DNA from 4 places in the Pantoea stewartii genome. Region 3 is predicted to be linked to each of the others. Evidence: predicted binding sites of a transcription regulator. Region 3 holds the regulator's gene; each other region holds the start of a gene.

Region 1 (4,213 bases), 1.6 Mb from region 3:
GCACCGACATCGTGGATAAACAGAATCGGGTTGTCGTCGCCTAACTGCCAGCAGCGGTCAATCACTTCCTGGCAACGCCGTTCCATTTCCGGGTTATCACGCTGTACGGAGGCAAAGTCGAGATCAGCGTCAGACTGGCCCGATGCCATAGATGAGGCCGCCCCGCCGCCCAGACCGATATTCATTGCCGGGCCGCCCAGTACGATCAGCTTTGCCCCGACAGTAATCTCGCCTTTCTGGACGTGATCGGCACGGATGTTCCCGATGCCACCCGCCAGCATAATCGGCTTGTGGTAACCGCGCAGTTCGGTGCCGTTGTGGCTGTTGACCTGTTCTTCATAGGTACGGAAATAGCCATTCAATGCAGGACGGCCAAACTCGTTGTTAAACGCCGCGCCGCCCAGAGGGCCTTCAGTCATAATGTCCAGTGCGCTGACGATGCGCGCGGGCTTGCCAAAATCCTCTTCCCACGGCTGCTCAAAGCCCGGAATACGCAGGTTCGACACCGAGAAGCCGACCAGACCGGCTTTCGGCTTCGCGCCTCGTCCGGTCGCCCCTTCGTCACGAATTTCGCCGCCGGAGCCGGTTGCCGCGCCAGGCCACGGCGAAATCGCCGTAGGATGGTTATGCGTTTCGACCTTCATCAGAATATGCGCCGCTTCCTGGTGGTAGCCATATTCCCCGTTTTCGGCATCCGCAAAGAAGCGTCCTACTTCAGAGCCTTCCATCACCGCCGCATTGTCTTTATAAGCCGACAGGACATAATCCGGCGTTTGCTCAAAGGTGTTCTTAATCATTTTAAACAGCGATTTTGGCTGTTTTTCGCCGTCAATAATCCAGTCGGCGTTAAAAATCTTGTGACGACAGTGCTCGGAGTTCGCCTGAGCAAACATATAGAGTTCGATGTCGTTAGGGTTACGGCCCAGCTTCGTAAAGGCTGCCAGAAGGTAGTCAATTTCGTCGTCTGCCAGCGCCAGGCCCAGCGATGTATTGGCATGAACCAGTGCCTGACGGCCTTCACCCAACACATCAACGCTTTTGACCGGTTGAGGTTCGTGGTGGGCAAACAGTTGTTCGGCCTGATGGAGGTCGCTGTACACCGTTTCCATCATGCGGTCATGCAGCAGCGCTGACAGCGTTTGCCACTGGGTTTCCGTCAACTGGGGTGCCTGAACATAAAACGCCAGACCGCGCTCCAGTCGACGGACCTGTGACAGATCACAGTTATGCGCAATATCTGTCGCTTTTGAAGACCATGGCGAAATGGTGCCTGGACGTGGCGTGACCAGCAGCAAACGCCCTTGTGGCGCATGTTCAGCGAGAGAAGGACCGTACTTGAGCAGGCGCTGCAGACGGGATTTTTCATCCTCACTCAACGGCGCGCTGACATCGGCAAAATGGACGTACTCAGCGTAAATATCACTCACCGGCAGATGAGCGTCCTGAAAGCGGGCCAGCAGTTTGTTTACACGAAATGCCGACAGGGCGGGCGAACCACGCAGAATTTCCATCATAAGATCTCTCGTCTTTGAAACGCCGGGTGCGACGCTTCATTGGGCGCAACAGGGGGAAAACGGGGCGTATTATAGAGAAAGCCACTCCGCGACGAAACCGTTTGCGCAAAATTTATGGCCAACAAGATTTGGCTGATAATTGCGCAAAAATTGCTTTATAAGTTGCTCTGCCTCAGTTTGTTGCGCAAAATGCCCCTCGCTCTGGGAGTTAAAACAAAATCAATACTGCCTTAAAAGACAGAGGCCTTGGAGCCATCGAGAGATAACTATTTGAAACGCCTGAAATTAAATTATCTGTTTATCGGTCTGCTCACCGTGCTGTTAGCACTGGCACTGTGGCCGTCCATTCCCTGGCATGGGAGCGGGCAGGATACGATTTCACAGATTAAATCACGGGGAGTGCTACGGGTCAGTACCGTAAACTCACCGTTGACTTACTACACCGTGAATAAAGCACCGGCCGGGATGGATTACGAGCTGGCGAAGCGTTTCGCCCGTTATCTGGGCGTCAGGCTGGAAATCACGGTGCGCGCGAATATCAGCGACCTGTTTGATGCGCTTGACGACGGCAAAGCCGATTTGCTGGCCGCAGGCCTTATCTATAATAATGAGCGACTGAACCGCTATCAGACGGGCCCCAGCTATTACAGCGTTTCCCAGCAGTTGGTTTATCGTGTGGATAAAACTCGCCCGAAAAACCTGGGCGATTTAAAGGGACGGCTCGTCGTTGCCTCCGGATCGGCTTATCTGTCTACACTCAAGAGCGCCAGAGCGGATCACTATCCCGACCTTGACTGGGCTATCTCGACCGATCAAAGCCCGAAAGCGCTACTTGAGGCCGTCGCCGAGGGCAAGCTGGATTATACGATTGGCGATTCCGTCACCATCGCACTGCTTCAGCGCATCCATCCACAACTGGCGGTCGCCTTTGACGTCACGGATGAAGAGCCGGTGACGTGGTATATGCCCCGCGAAAGCGACGACAGCCTGAACGCGGCCATGCTGGATTTCTTTAATGGCATGGGCGAAGAAGGCGCAATGGCGCGGCTGGAAGAGAAATACCTCGGGCACGTTGGCACCTTTGATTATGTGGATACGCGCACCTTCCTGCGTGCGATTGATACGGTTCTGCCTGATATCAAACCGTTATTTGAGAAATACGCCAGTAATATCGACTGGCGTTTGCTGGCCGCTATCTCCTATCAGGAATCACACTGGAATCCGCAGGCGACATCACCGACCGGCGTGCGCGGCATGATGATGCTGACGCGCAATACTGCCGACAGCGTGGAAGTGGGCGATCGAACCGATCCTGAGCAAAGTATTCGCGGCGGCAGCCAGTATCTGCAAAATATGATGGATAAAGTCCCGCAGTCCATTCCGGAAGACGAACGTATCTGGTTTGCGCTGGCCGCCTACAACATGGGTTATGCTCATATGCTGGATGCCCGTAAGCTCACGGCAAAACAGGGTGGCAACCCGGACAGTTGGGCTGATGTGAAACTGCGCCTGCCGATGCTGAGCCAGAAGCGTTATTACGCGCAAACGACCTACGGCTACGCGCGGGGCCAGGAAGCGTATAACTACGTGGAAAATATTCGTAAATATGAGATTAGCCTGGTGGGCTATTTGCAGGAGCAGGAAAAGCGCCTTGCCCAGCAGGCCGCGCTGGAAGCGGAGATGGGCAAAGGCTATCCTGCCGTTTCGCCACAAGTGGCAATGAATTAGCTTTCGCGCTGCGCCTGTCGCAGCGCTTTTTGTTGCTGACGACGCATGCGGAAAAAGTCGCTCAGCAGCGCCGCGCACGCGTCTTCCAGCACGCCGTGATCTAACCTTACCTGATGGTTCATCCCCGGATGGCCCAGCACGTCAATCAGCGAACCGGCTGCGCCGGTTTTCACATCGTGCGCGCCATAAACCAGACGACCTATCCGGCTATGCACCATCGAGCCGGCGCACATGACGCACGGCTCCAGCGTCACATAAAGCGTGGTATCCAGCAGACGGTAATTTTCCAGTACTTTCCCGCCCTGACGAAGCGCCATAATCTCTGCGTGCGCGGTGGGATCATGCTGACCGATAGGCCGGTTCCAGCCTTCGCCAATGACGCGGTCGCCGTGAACCAGGACGGCGCCTACCGGCACCTCGCCCTCATCCCATGCGCGTTGCGCCAGCGTCAGCGCCCGGCGCATCCAGTATTCATCTTGTTCTTGTGTCACACGAACCACTCCCGGCAGCAAAAAGCGGCGCATTATACCGGGCATGCCGGCAAAACCGAAGCACAGTACAGGTTATTCTAACTGCTGCAATTCACCCGCCGGCGTGACGCGCCAGCGGTGCTGACAAAAGAACAATAACGGGTTGTCCTGCTTGCTGTCGCTGTAACCACTATAGAGTTGCAGTGGTGTGCCGATTTGCTCTTCTAACTGCACCACTTTTTCGTGTCCCAGACAGCGCAATTTCAGTACGCGCCCACCCAGGCCGCGCTGCATCTGGCTGGCAATCAACTTTACTCTGGGCAGAAACGCCGAATCGTAATAGACCTGCTCCACCAGCGACTGCGGCGAGCCCGTAATCAGCCACACATCCGCATCATCGCTGCTGAGGTACTCGCTGAGACGCTTCTGCACCACCGGAAACGCTTTCACGCGCTGGCGAAACCACTGAGCAAACTCGGCCTCCAGTCGTAACAGGGTGGT
Region 2 (4,213 bases), 550 kb from region 3:
GTAAGCGTTTGCCGACCAAGTGTTCTGAAGTCGTGGTGTACTTCAAAAACCCGGAGATGAATCTGTTTAAAGACTCTTACTCCGAGTTACCGCAGAACAAACTGACCATCCGTCTACAGCCGGATGAAGGGGTGGACATTGAGATCCTGAACAAGGTGCCGGGTCTGGATCACAAACACAAACTGCAGACGACCAAGCTGGATCTGAGCTACTCAGAAACCTTTAACCAGTCTCATCTGGCGGATGCGTACGAGCGTTTACTGCTGGAATCGATGCGCGGCATTCAGGCACTGTTCGTGCGCCGTGACGAGGTGGAAGCCGCCTGGACTTACGTTGACTCCATCATCAACGCCTGGGCCGCAGATGGTGATTCCTCCAAACCTTATCAGGCCGGCACCTGGGGACCGGTGGCGTCCGTCGCGATGATCACGCGAGACGGCCGTTCCTGGAATGAATTCGAATAATCCCTTCCCAGCCCGCATAATGCGGGCTTTTTTTTGCACCACCTCTCAAAAATGAACTGCTGTTTTAAAAATTTTATCCGTTGATGGACGGTGAAACGGAGAATCCTGTATGGTAGTCGTGCTGTTAACCGGACTGGCGCTGTAAAGGCTTCGGCGCAGTGATCACAATGTTATTTACCAGGGGAAGTGATGAAAAACTGGAAAACGAGTGCAGAACAGATTCTGAAAACCGGACCGGTCGTGCCGGTAATCGTGGTTAACAAGCTGGAACATGCGGTTCCCATGGCTCAGGCGCTGGTCGCCGGCGGCGTCAGGGTGCTGGAAGTGACCTTACGCACGCCCGTGGCGATGGATGCCTTACGCGCCATTATCAAACAGGTGCCAGAGGCTATTGTCGGTGCGGGAACGGTGCTGAACACACAGCAGCTCCAGGAAGTGACGGAAGCGGGCGCACAGTTTGTAATCAGCCCTGGTATCACCGAGTCCTTACTCAAGGCCGCCGTTGAAGGGCCAGTTCCGCTTATTCCCGGCATCAGCACGGTGTCAGAATTAATGACCGGCATGGATTACGGTCTGCGAGAGTTTAAATTTTTCCCGGCCGAAGCCAACGGTGGGGTAAAAGCGCTACAGGCCATCGGTGGGCCTTTCCCTCAGGTGCGTTTCTGTCCGACGGGCGGTATCTCACCAGCGAATTACCGTGATTATCTGGCGCTGAAAAGCGTACTTTGTATCGGCGGCTCCTGGCTGGTGCCGAACGAGGCGCTGGAAGCAGGGGACTGGCAGCGTATTACGCAACTGGCCAGCGAGGCCGTCGCGGGGGCCCGCTAACGGGCAGACGGTGAGCCCGCAGGCTCACCGCACTCACTTAACCCTGAACGCTGACGGCAGCCGCACTGGCTACCGCGCGCGCAACAGCCTCTTCCGTTGTCTCGGCGCAGGCCAGAGCAACACCTAAACGACGCTGACCTTCAATTTCGGGCTTGCCAAACAGGCGCAACTGCAAACCCGCCCCCAGTGCTGCTTCTACATTCGCAAACCGGACATTCTGGCTGGTTAACTGCGGCAGAATAACGGCTGAAGCAGAAGGGCCGTACTGGCGAATGGCCCCTACAGGCAGCCCCAGAAACGCGCGGACATGCAGGGCGAATTCTGACAGATCCTGCGAGATCAGCGTCACCATGCCGGTGTCGTGCGGACGCGGAGAGACTTCACTGAATACCACTTCATCGCCGCATACAAACAGCTCCACACCAAATAATCCATAGCCACCCAGTGCGTTGACCACGGTTTCCGCGATATGCTGGGCACGCTGTAGCGCCAGGTCGCTCATCTGCTGCGGCTGCCATGACTCACGGTAATCGCCGTCTTCCTGGCGATGACCGATAGGGGCGCAGAAATGAATGCCGTCAACGGCCCTGATGGTCAGCAGGGTGATTTCAAAATCAAACTTCACCACGCCTTCAACGATAACGCGTCCCGCCCCGGCGCGACCGCCTTGTTGCGCATAATCCCAGGCCTTATCCAGCTGGCTGGCATCGCGAATAAAACTCTGGCCTTTGCCGGATGAACTCATAACGGGTTTGACGATGCAGGGAAAACCAATCCCGGCGGCGGCAGCGACAAAATTTTCTTTGCTGTCGGCAAAGCGGTAGGTTGAAGTGGGCAGCGCCAGCTCCTCTGCGGCCAGACGACGAATGCCTTCGCGGTTCATGGTGAGGCGGGCAGCGCGGGCAGTGGGCACGACGCGCTGACCTTGCTGCTCCAGCTCCAGCAGTTTCTCTGTTGCGATGGCTTCAATCTCAGGCACCACGAAGTCTGGTTTCTCCTGGGCAATAACGGCGGCCAGTGCGTCGCCGTCCAGCATATTTATCACATGGCTACGGTGCGCTACATGCATCGCAGGCGCATTGGCGTAGCGGTCAACCGCAATCACTTCCACACCCAGACGCTGACATTCCAGCGCGACTTCTTTGCCCAGTTCTCCTGAGCCTAACAGCATGACGCGCGTGGCAGCAGGGCGTAGCGCAGTTCCGAGAGTCGTCATCATTTCACCTAAGCAGTCAACCAGTCAAAATTCGCGCGCAGTATAAACGAAAACGTTTGCGTTCTCACCCCTTGCGCACATTTCATCTCGTTTGCGCTACTTTTCCTGCTCTGACGTTTCCTGACATCTTTTTGGTAATGATGATGTTTCTGGATGGTAACGGGAGTAAATAATGAATAACTGGCTGCAACAGATTCAATCAGTACTGGCAAAAAAGAGCGGTGACGGCAAATCCGGCGGCGGACTGAGTGAGATGCTGGCCCCCGGTGCGCTGGGTGGCCTGGCGGGATTGCTGGTGGCCAGTAAATCATCACGCAAGCTGTTAACTAAATATGGCGGCAAAGCCTTAATCATCGGCGGCGGGGCAGCAGCGGGCGCGGTGTTGTGGAACAAATACAAACAGCGGGTGCGTGAAACCCATCAGGACGAACCGGGTTTTGGTGAGTTACAGACGCCGGTTGATCAGCGCGCAGAACGACTGGTCACGGCCTTGGTGTTTGCCGCCAAAAGCGACGGGCATATTGATGACCGTGAACGTGCGACGATTGAGCAGAACATTCATCAGGCAGGCTATGGTCAGGATGCGGAGAAACTGATCCAGCAGGCCATGCAGCGGCCGCTGGACCCCGAATGGCTGGCGGCGGATGTTAAAAATGAAGAAGAAGCACTGGAACTCTATTTTCTCAGCTGTGCCGCCATTGATGTTGATCATTTTATGGAGCGCAGCTACCTGTCGGCACTGGGCGACGCGCTAAAAATTCCGCAGGATGTCCGAAAAGGTATCCAGCAGGATATTGATCAGCAGAAGGCCAGTTAACCCATGTCCGGGCCCGTAACAGGGCCCTGAACAAGCTCATACTCACTATCCCTGACTTGGCATCTGAAGACATTAGTGCCACCCTTAATGTTGATGATGTTCAGCAGGATGGATGATATGAAAGCACCTGACGCGAAAAAAATACCTTACGAGATGTCGCTGCATGGCGAGACGCGGGTCGATAACTACTACTGGTTGCGCGATGACAAACGCGAAAACAGCGATGTGCTGGACTACCTGCGTGCTGAGAACAACTATGGTCAGAAAATCATGGCGTCACAGGAGCCATTACAAAACCGTATTCTCCACGAGATCATTGACCGACTGCCGCCTCAGGACCATTCCGTTCCCTACGTAAAAAATGGCTACCGCTACCAAAGCCGTTATGAAAGTGGTAATGAATATGCCGCCTATTACCGGCAGCCTGCCAGTTATCAGGAAACTGATGAATGGACGTTGCTGCTGGATGCCAATCAGCGGGCTTCACACAGTGATTTTTATACTATGGGCGCGCTGCATATCAGCCCGGACAATCAGGTCATGGCCCTGGCTGAAGATTTCCTTTCCCGCCGCCAGTACGGCATTCGCTTTCGCAATCTGGAAAACGGGAGCTGGTATCCTGAGGTGCTGAATGATGCCTCTTCCAGCTTTGCCTGGGCGAATGATTCACGCACGCTCTACTATGTGCGCAAGCATCCGCAAACGTTGCTGTCTTACCAGCTCTGGCGGCATGAACTGGGCACGCCACAAAGCGATGACCAGCTGGTTTATGAAGAAAAGGATGATACCTTTCACCTCAGCATTCATAAAACCACCTCAAAACAGTTCATCCTGATCGTACTGGACAGTACCAATACCAGTGAAATTCAGCTGCTGGACGCCGATTTG
Region 3 (4,213 bases):
GGAAACGGCTGGGAGGCTGGCCGTTAGCTGTAACGGAAGCGTCGGCGACGGGTGGAGAAACAACCGAGTAACGCGCGTAAAAAAGGCCGACGAGGTCGGCCTTTTTCAGTTATTCCGCTTCTTTAAACTTCTCAGCGGTTTCTTTGATTAACGGCTGCAACTCGCCGCGCTGGAACATTTCAACAATAATGTCGCAGCCGCCGACCAGTTCGCCATCAACCCATAACTGCGGGAACGTGGGCCAGTTGGCGTATTTTGGCAGCTCTGCGCGAATATCCGGGTTCTGCAGAATATCCACGTAAGCAAAGCGCTCACCACAGGCAGACAACGCCTGGACCGCCTGCGCAGAGAAACCGCAGCTTGGCAGTTTCGGCGAACCTTTCATGTACAGCAGGATCGGGTTTTCTGCGATCTGGCGCTGAATTTTTTCTACAGTACTCATTATTGCCTTCCTTAATTCGTCACTTCGTGTTTCTTTATTGTAGCGACTTCACGCCAGGACTGAAAACGAGATTTTGGCTCGTCCGACGTTAAATCGCCATGTTTGCTAAGTAGGCTGGTCAGGCATTCGCAGGAAACTGTGACAAAGACTATGAATGTATTCATAATTTGCAATGAATTTGCTGTTATAAGAGACTGAAATTCCTGATTTATGCCTGATTTTTATCCAGGCCATCAATTAATAAAAAAAGGACTTACTCTTTTAAAAAAAACTGGACTAGAATGACTTCGGCGCTGATCGGTGATCAGATTTTTCTTAACTTTGTCAGAGACCTGTTTGATCTGACAGCTTAACCAGTAAACGGACTATGCGTTCAATCATTACGCTTCTTATTCTGGCTTTTGCGCAACTCTTCTTTAACATCGCTGCTGCCTCCCCGCATGCGACGGTTAAGGCCAGCTTGCATAAGGTAGAGAAAAAAAGTGCGCGCGACGATGATCGGCGCAAACGACGCGCGGTTAAAGCCTCATCTAAAAAAAGTCGCACCTCCGCTGTTCAGAAAGTCAGTAAGACCACGAAAACCAGCAAAACGACCTCTCACACCACCACGCACAAAACGCTCGCTAAAACGACTGCCTCGCACAAGACGCTGAGCAAAAAAGTCGCCGCCAATGCCGCCAGCAAAAAACGGTATGGTCATCAACGTGCTGCGAAGGCGTTAACGGCAGACAATACCGAAACCGGCACCATTAAAATGAGTAAAGCGCATCGCCAGCGTTACCAGAAAGCGCGTGAAACGGCGATGGCAAAACTGATGGGGCAACTTGGCAAGCGTTATCAGTGGGGAGGCAAATCGCCCCATACGGGTTTTGATTGCAGTGGCCTCGTATGGTACGCCTACAAAGACGTCGTGAAGTTTAAGATCCCCCGTACCGCTAACGAAATGTACCATCTGCGGGATGCAGCACCGGTCAACCGCGAATCCCTTGAAAAAGGCGATCTGGTTTTCTTCCGCATCAACGGGCGTGGAACCGCAGATCATGTCGGGGTTTACCTGGGCAACGGTAAATTCATTCAGTCACCGCGTACCGGTAAAGATATTCAAATCAGTGCGTTGAGCGAAGATTACTGGCAGCGCCATTATATTGGTGCGCGTCGCGTTATGACGCCAAAGACCGTTCGCTAAACGTCCTTCATACAAAAAAGCCGGGAAAGGCAACTTCCCGGCTTTTTTATTGCCCACCTCACCCCGATTGTGCAGCCGGATGTTCCAGGCGAAAATGCCGCACCTGCCGGTGATACGGTCTGACAGACAGGACGTATCACCGGCAAGGCTGGACGCGCAGTCAGCCAGTCAGCCAGCCAGTCAGCCAGCCAGTCAGCCAGTCAGCCAGTCAGCCAGTCAGCCAGTCAGCCAGTCAGCCAGTCAGCCAGTCAGCCAGTCAGCCAGTATAGCGTCGCTGCAAACGAATGCGGCTAGTGCAGAATAGCGGTGAAGCTAAACGCGATGATCATTAACAGTGCGGCTGCCGTCGTCATTAATGACAGTTTTAAATCGGTACTCATCCCCTCTCCTTTAACCCTGACGTTTGTAAGGTGAAAGCATTTTCACATACGCGTGGGTAAAAATCTCGTTTTATCCGCACAGCCTTGTTAGAATCCCCCCTTTGTTGCGCAACAGCGCGCAATATCGGTTGCGTCCGCGCCCTTTTCAGACGTTATTTCCTGCCCTGATGACTCAATACCGGACAGAAAAGCGATGTTTTTCGCAGAAATAACCGTCCGCTGACGCAAACGTTTAACAATATGCTTATCAATAATTTAGATAGGCCCGGGAGTTCGATTTACATGGCAACAATTAAAGATGTGGCGAAGCGTGCGGGCGTGTCCACCACGACCGTCTCACACGTCATCAATAAAACGCGCTTTGTCGCAGAAAATACCTGCGAAGCGGTGTGGGAAGCGATTCGGGAACTGCATTATTCTCCCAGCGCAGTCGCGCGTAGCCTGAAGGTGAATCACACCAAAACGCTGGGCCTGCTCGCCACGTCCAGTGAAGCGCCCTACTTTGCTGAAATTATCGAAGCCATTGAGAATCACTGCTTCGATAAAGGCTATACCCTGATTTTGGGCAACGCACATAATGACCTGCAAAAACAGCGCGCCTATCTGTCGATGATGGCGCAAAAGCGCGTTGACGGGCTTCTGGTGATGTGTTCAGAGTATCCGGATGATCTGCTGCAAATGCTGGAAGCGAACCGCAATATTCCGATGGTGGTGATGGACTGGGGCGAATCCCGTGCCGACTTTACCGATACCGTACTGGACAATGCTTTCCAGGGCGGTTATCTGGCAGGACGTTATTTGATTGAGCGTGGTCATCGCGATATTGGTGCCATTCCCGGCCAGATGGAGCGTAACACGGGAGGCGGTCGCCATGCCGGTTTCCTCAAGGCGCTGGAAGAAGCAGGTATTCAGCCACGTGCCGAATGGATTGTGCAGGGTGACTTTGAACCCGAATCTGGCTATCAGGCCATGCAGCAGATTCTGTCACAGAAGCAGCGCCCAAGCGCCGTATTCTGTGGGGGCGACATCATGGCGATGGGCGCAATCTGCGCGGCCGACGAAATGGGCCTGCGCGTGCCGCAGGATATCTCCGTCATCGGTTACGACAATGTGCGCAATGCGCGCTATTTCACCCCGGCACTGACCACGGTGCATCAGCCTAAAGCCCAGTTGGGTGAGAAAGCGCTGGAGATGTTGTTAGATCGCATCACCAGTAAGCGGGAAGAGTCGCAGACAATTGAAGTCCACCCGACGCTTATTGAGCGACGTTCGGTGGGCTATGGTCCTTATCGCGATTATCGCCGTTAATCCTCGCTCAACCACTCCTGATTTAGCGTTTGCGCATCGCCCAGGTACTGGAGTAACCACCCCAGCGCCGGTGATGCGCGATCTTCCGCCCAGCTGACGCAGCAGGGACTTTCCGGAAACGCCTGCGGTAAGTTCAGCTCTGCCATCTCGCCGCTGTCCAGTAAGGGCCGCGCTAAATGGCCCGGTATCATCGCGACACACAAACCGGCGCGCACACAGTCCAGACCGGTTTGCCAGTCCGGGACCACCAGCCGGCGTTGGTTATCCAGCGCCCAGGTCATACGACGCGGTAACGCGCGCGACGTATCTTCCAGCACCAGAGAAGGCCAGTTGCGCAACGCCTCATCATCTAGCGTAGCAACCTGCGTCAGAGGGTGCTGACGCGCCACCACGCAACGCCAGTTCAGGGTGCCCATATCGCGAAAGGCGAAACGCCCCCCCACCGGAATCGCCTGTGTCGCACCTATCGCCACATCCACTCGCCCGTCTGCCAGCGCATCCCAGACGCCGTTAAAGACCTCATAGCTGATGTGCAACTCCATGTCGGGAAAATGGCGGTAAAAATCCCTGACAAACTGCCGGGTCCGCTGCGGTTTGACGATGCAGTCGACGGCAATACCAATCTGACCGCGCCAGCCGTTGGCGAGCTGTTGACACTGACGTCGTGTGGCATCCATTTTTTTGATAACGCTGCGCCCTTCCCGCACAAAATGCTCGCCCGCCGGGGTGAGAATCACCTCCCGGTGCTGGCGTTCAAACAGCGGCACAGCCAGCCAGGTTTCCAGCTGGCGAACGGTATAGCTGATGGCAGAAGGCACACGGTGCAGTTCCTGGGCGGCCGCGCTAAAGCTGCCACCGCGTGCGACCGCATCCACCACTTCCAGCGCATATTCAGAC
Region 4 (4,213 bases), 1.6 Mb from region 3:
GCTGCTCATCGTTTCCCCACAGTCAAAGCTCAGCAGGCGTGGACGCTGAACCGCCTGGCGACGCATATAGTGACGATACGCCGTAGGCGTCTGGGAAAACTGGCGGCGAAAGACCCGTGAGAAGGTCTGCTGCGAATCGTAGCCATACTGCATCGCAATATCGAATACCGGACGCTGCGTCTGACGCAGCGCTTCTGCGGCCAGCGTCAGCCGGCGTTCGCGGATATAACCACCCAACGTCTGTTTCGTTACGCTACGGAACATACGTTGCAGGTGCCATTTCGAATAACCGGACTTCGCGGCCACCTCATCGATTGACAGGCTTTTATCCAGGTTCTGGTCAATCCAGTGGGTCAGTGAATGAATGATCTCTTCTTGTATCATGGCCTCATCCTTCTGGTGAATGTCCCCGTCACCGTGCATGCCGCAGTTTGTGAGGCTGATAATCAGCCTGCAGGGGGCGTGACGTCGTCAGGGCGGGTGTTGTTCTGATGGGAAAGGAGTATAATTCCTCAAGTTAACTTGAGGTAAAGTGCCAGATGAAAAAAGATCGCAATTATCCAAAACCGGTGCTGACACCGGGGGAAGTCGCGCGGCGAAGCGGCGTGGCCGTGTCAGCGCTGCATTTTTATGAAAGCAAAGGGCTGATTTCCAGCACGCGCAATCCCGGCAATCAGCGGCGCTACAGCCGTGATGTCCTGCGCCGTGTGGCGATCATTAAAATTGCCCAGCGCATCGGCATTCCGCTCGCCAGCGTCAGCGACAGTCTGGAAAACATGCCTGCGGATAAACGCATGTCTGCGCAGGACTGGGGCAATCTGACGCAGCACTGGCGGGATGAACTGGATAAGCGCATCGAAACCCTGACGCGCCTGCGTAACGACCTGGATGGCTGCATTGGCTGCGGCTGTTTATCCATGCGTGACTGTCCGCTCCGTAACCCCGGCGATCGGCTGGGACAGCAGGGATCAGGTGCGGTCCTGCTGGATCCCGAGCAGGATGGTTCTCTGCACAAGGTGAAGTGACGTCTATACTGTCTGCATATTCATTCGCAGGGAATCATGATGATTACTGTTCACCATCTGGAACAATCTCGTTCGCACCGCGTGCTGTGGATGCTGGAAGAGCTGGAAGTGCCTTATCAGGTTAAACGTTACCAGCGTGAAGCCTCCATGCTGGCACCGGAAGCACTGAAAAAAGTGCATCCCTTAGGCAAATCGCCGGTTATCACAGATGGCAATCGGGTGGTGGCGGAGTCCGGGGCCATACTGGAATACCTCGAAGAAAAGTACGACAGCGAGAAGCGATTACAGCTTACCGACGAAGAGGCGCGCCTCCAGGCGCGTTACTGGCTACATTACGCTGAAGGTTCCCTGATGCCGCTGCTGGTCATGAAGCTGGTGTTTGGCCGGCTGGGCAGCGCGCCCGTGCCCTGGTTGCTCCGTCCCGTGGGTGCCGCGCTGGGGAAAGGCGTACAAAAAGCCTGGCTGGACAAACAGCTCCACGTCCACAGGCAAATGATTGAAGATCATCTCTCGGCCAATCCCTGGTTTGCCGGTCAACGATTCAGCATCGCCGATGTGCAAATGAGCTTTCCTGTTCTGGCGCTGAGCCAGCGCGCCGGCTTGCACAATGCGCCCGCCACGCAAAAATGGTTAACCACCGTTCAGCAGCGCGCCGCATGGCAACGGGCCATTCAGCAGGGCGGTGAACTCACTCTGCCGGGCTGAGGCGATGCGCTCTGATGACGCCGTCCGGCGTTATCTCTCTTCCACCAACATCCTCTTCCATCGACCGGCCACGCTGCCTGCAAGAATGTTACTGGCAGGTTTCCAGCACGTTCCTGATGTTACTAACCTGATCTTTATACGCAGTAATTCCCTCTGAACGGTTGAAAAGCGGCGGTTAAAGACCGGATAATCTGCCCCCTTCAGTCTGGTGGTGCTTGTTACACCCGTTCTGCGTGGCGAAGTAAACGTTTGCCTTTTGTCGGTTGCCCGTGGGTAAAGACATATTCAGGGAATGCAGAACGGTGACCGCGTGAATTACACAATAAAAATTTTTGAGGCTTAACTATGTCAATTGAATCACGCCCGACCAGTGGAAGACTGGATGCCTGGTTCGCCATTTCGGCCCGTGGCAGCAGCGTACGACAGGAAATCCTGGCCGGGCTGACGACCTTTCTTGCCATGGTCTATTCGGTGATCGTGGTCCCCGGTATGCTGGGTAAAGCGGGGTTCTCTCCTACGGCGGTGTTTGTTGCCACCTGCCTGGTGGCAAGCTTCGGGTCAATCCTGATAGGGCTGTGGGCCAATTTACCCATGGCGATTGGCTGTGCAATCTCGTTGACGGCCTTTACAGCGTTCAGTCTTGTACTGGGTCAGCACATCAGCGTGCCGGTCGCGCTTGGCGCTGTGTTCCTCATGGGGCTGCTGTTTACGCTGATTTCCACCACCGGGATTCGGGCCTGGATCTTACGTAATTTGCCGATGGGCGTCGCACACGGTACGGGCATCGGGATTGGCCTGTTTTTACTGCTGATTGCCGCTGACAACGTGGGGCTGGTGGTCAGAAACCCTGGCTCAGGTTTACCGGTGGCGTTGGGGCACTTTACCTCCTTCCCCGTCCTCATGTCTTTGCTGGGGCTAGCGGCGATTTTTGGTCTGGAGAAGCGCCGGGTGCCTGGCGGTATTTTGCTGACGGTCATCGTGATCTCTGCTCTCGGCCTGGCCTTCGATCCCGCCGTCCGCTGGCAAGGGCTGTTTGCGCTGCCGAGCCTGCGTGATGCGCAGGGGACATCGCTGTTTTTCAGCCTCGACATTATGGGCGCGTTGCAGCCTGCCGTCTTGCCCACCGTACTGGCGTTAGTGATGACGGCGGTATTTGATGCGACCGGCACGATTCGCGCCGTGGCCGGGCAGGCCAATTTACTCGATAAAGACGGGCAGATTATTAACGGCGGACGGGCACTGACCACGGATTCGCTGAGCAGCCTGTTTGCCGGACTGGTGGGCGCGTCGCCTGCCGCGGTATATATTGAATCGGCGGCCGGTACGGCGGCAGGCGGTAAAACCGGCCTGACGGCAATCGTCGTGGGTCTGCTGTTTCTGGTGATTCTGTTTATGTCTCCGCTGGCTTATCTGGTACCAACTTATGCGACGGCACCCGCCCTGATGTATGTCGGCCTGCTGATGCTGAGCAACGTCGCTAAAATTGACTTCGCCGACTTTGTCGATGCGATGTCGGGCCTGCTCACCGCAGTCATTATTGTCCTGACCTGTAACATTGTTACCGGCATCATGATCGGTTTTGCCACCCTGGTAGTTGGCCGACTGTTTGCCGGTGAATGGCGTAAGTTAAATATTGGCACGGTCGTGATTGCCGTTGCGCTGGTGGCTTTTTATGCCGGAGGCTGGGCGATCTGACTGTCTGACCGGACGTGCAGCCGTGCGTCCGGAATTTTCCGCTTTTTCCTCACCGAAGCACACGTAGCTTTTTCCGCGCTTGCCAGTTTGTTTTACACTTTATCTTCACGTTGATTCAAAGATAACAACCCGCCTAAGGAAAGCATGGAAATCTTTTTTACTATTTTGATCATGACGCTGGTGGTGTCGCTCTCTGGGGTCGCCGCGCGTATCTTGCCTTTTCAAATCCCGCTGCCGCTGGTGCAAATTGCCGTTGGTGCGCTGCTGGCCTGGCCCACGTTTGGGCTGCATGTGGATTTTGACCCGGAATTATTCCTCGTCCTGTTTATTCCGCCGCTGCTCTTTGCCGACGGCTGGAAAACACCGGTCAGCGAGTTTCTGCACTATGGCCGGGAAATCCTTGGCCTGGCGCTGGTACTGGTGTTGATCACCGTCGTCGGTATCGGCTACCTGATTTACTGGACCGTGCCGGGCATTCCGCTTATCCCTGCGTTTGCGCTGGCCGCCGTGCTCTCACCCACCGATGCCGTGGCCCTTTCTGGTATCGTCGGTGAAGGCCGCATTCCTAAGAAAATCATGGCGATTCTGCAGGGCGAAGCCTTGATGAACGATGCCTCTGGCCTGGTTTCACTGAAGTTCGCCGTCGCGGTCGCGATGGGCACCATGGTATTTAGCTGGGGCGGTGCCAGCGTAGAGTTCCTCAAGGTGGCGCTGGGCGGCCTGGTGGCTGGGGTTGCGGTCTGCTGGCTTTACGGGAAGTCGCTACGTGTGCTGAACCGCTGGAGCGG

The links. The regulator PurR, encoded in region 3, represses purine synthesis genes. The targets are predictions, from matches to a motif close to CANGCAAACGTTTGCNTG.
Region 1: the regulator PurR is predicted to act here: its motif matches at 1,605-1,622, upstream of purL (phosphoribosylformylglycinamidine synthase).
Region 2: the regulator PurR is predicted to act here: its motif matches at 2,554-2,571, upstream of purT (formate-dependent phosphoribosylglycinamide formyltransferase).
Region 4: the regulator PurR is predicted to act here: its motif matches at 1,969-1,986, upstream of G5574_RS14900 (NCS2 family permease).

The regions. Positions count from the first base shown of each region.
Region 1 covers NZ_CP049115.1:1,736,316-1,740,528, forward strand. Annotated here, with positions in the region: gene purL (phosphoribosylformylglycinamidine synthase) at 1-1,514, opposite strand, end outside; gene mltF (membrane-bound lytic murein transglycosylase MltF) at 1,785-3,242, shown strand; gene tadA (tRNA adenosine(34) deaminase TadA) at 3,239-3,733, opposite strand; gene yfhb (phosphatidylglycerophosphatase C) at 3,806-4,213, opposite strand, start outside.
Region 2 covers NZ_CP049115.1:726,658-730,870, reverse strand. Annotated here, with positions in the region: gene zwf (glucose-6-phosphate dehydrogenase) at 1-464, shown strand, start outside; gene G5574_RS03355 (bifunctional 4-hydroxy-2-oxoglutarate aldolase/2-dehydro-3-deoxy-phosphogluconate aldolase) at 654-1,292, shown strand; gene purT (formate-dependent phosphoribosylglycinamide formyltransferase) at 1,330-2,508, opposite strand; gene G5574_RS03345 (tellurite resistance TerB family protein) at 2,681-3,325, shown strand; gene G5574_RS03340 (prolyl oligopeptidase family serine peptidase) at 3,443-4,213, shown strand, end outside.
Region 3 covers NZ_CP049115.1:180,883-185,095, reverse strand. Annotated here, with positions in the region: gene rnt (ribonuclease T) at 1-71, shown strand, start outside; gene G5574_RS00835 (Grx4 family monothiol glutaredoxin) at 110-445, opposite strand; gene G5574_RS00830 (C40 family peptidase) at 810-1,628, shown strand; gene G5574_RS00825 (hypothetical protein) at 1,708-1,932, shown strand; gene cydH (cytochrome bd-I oxidase subunit CydH) at 1,919-2,008, opposite strand; gene purR (HTH-type transcriptional repressor PurR) at 2,291-3,316, shown strand; gene punR (DNA-binding transcriptional activator PunR) at 3,313-4,213, opposite strand, start outside.
Region 4 covers NZ_CP049115.1:3,141,032-3,145,244, forward strand. Annotated here, with positions in the region: gene soxS (superoxide response transcriptional regulator SoxS) at 1-384, opposite strand, end outside; gene soxR (redox-sensitive transcriptional activator SoxR) at 540-1,025, shown strand; gene G5574_RS14895 (glutathione S-transferase family protein) at 1,065-1,730, shown strand; gene G5574_RS14900 (NCS2 family permease) at 2,076-3,425, shown strand; gene G5574_RS14905 (Na+/H+ antiporter) at 3,570-4,213, shown strand, end outside.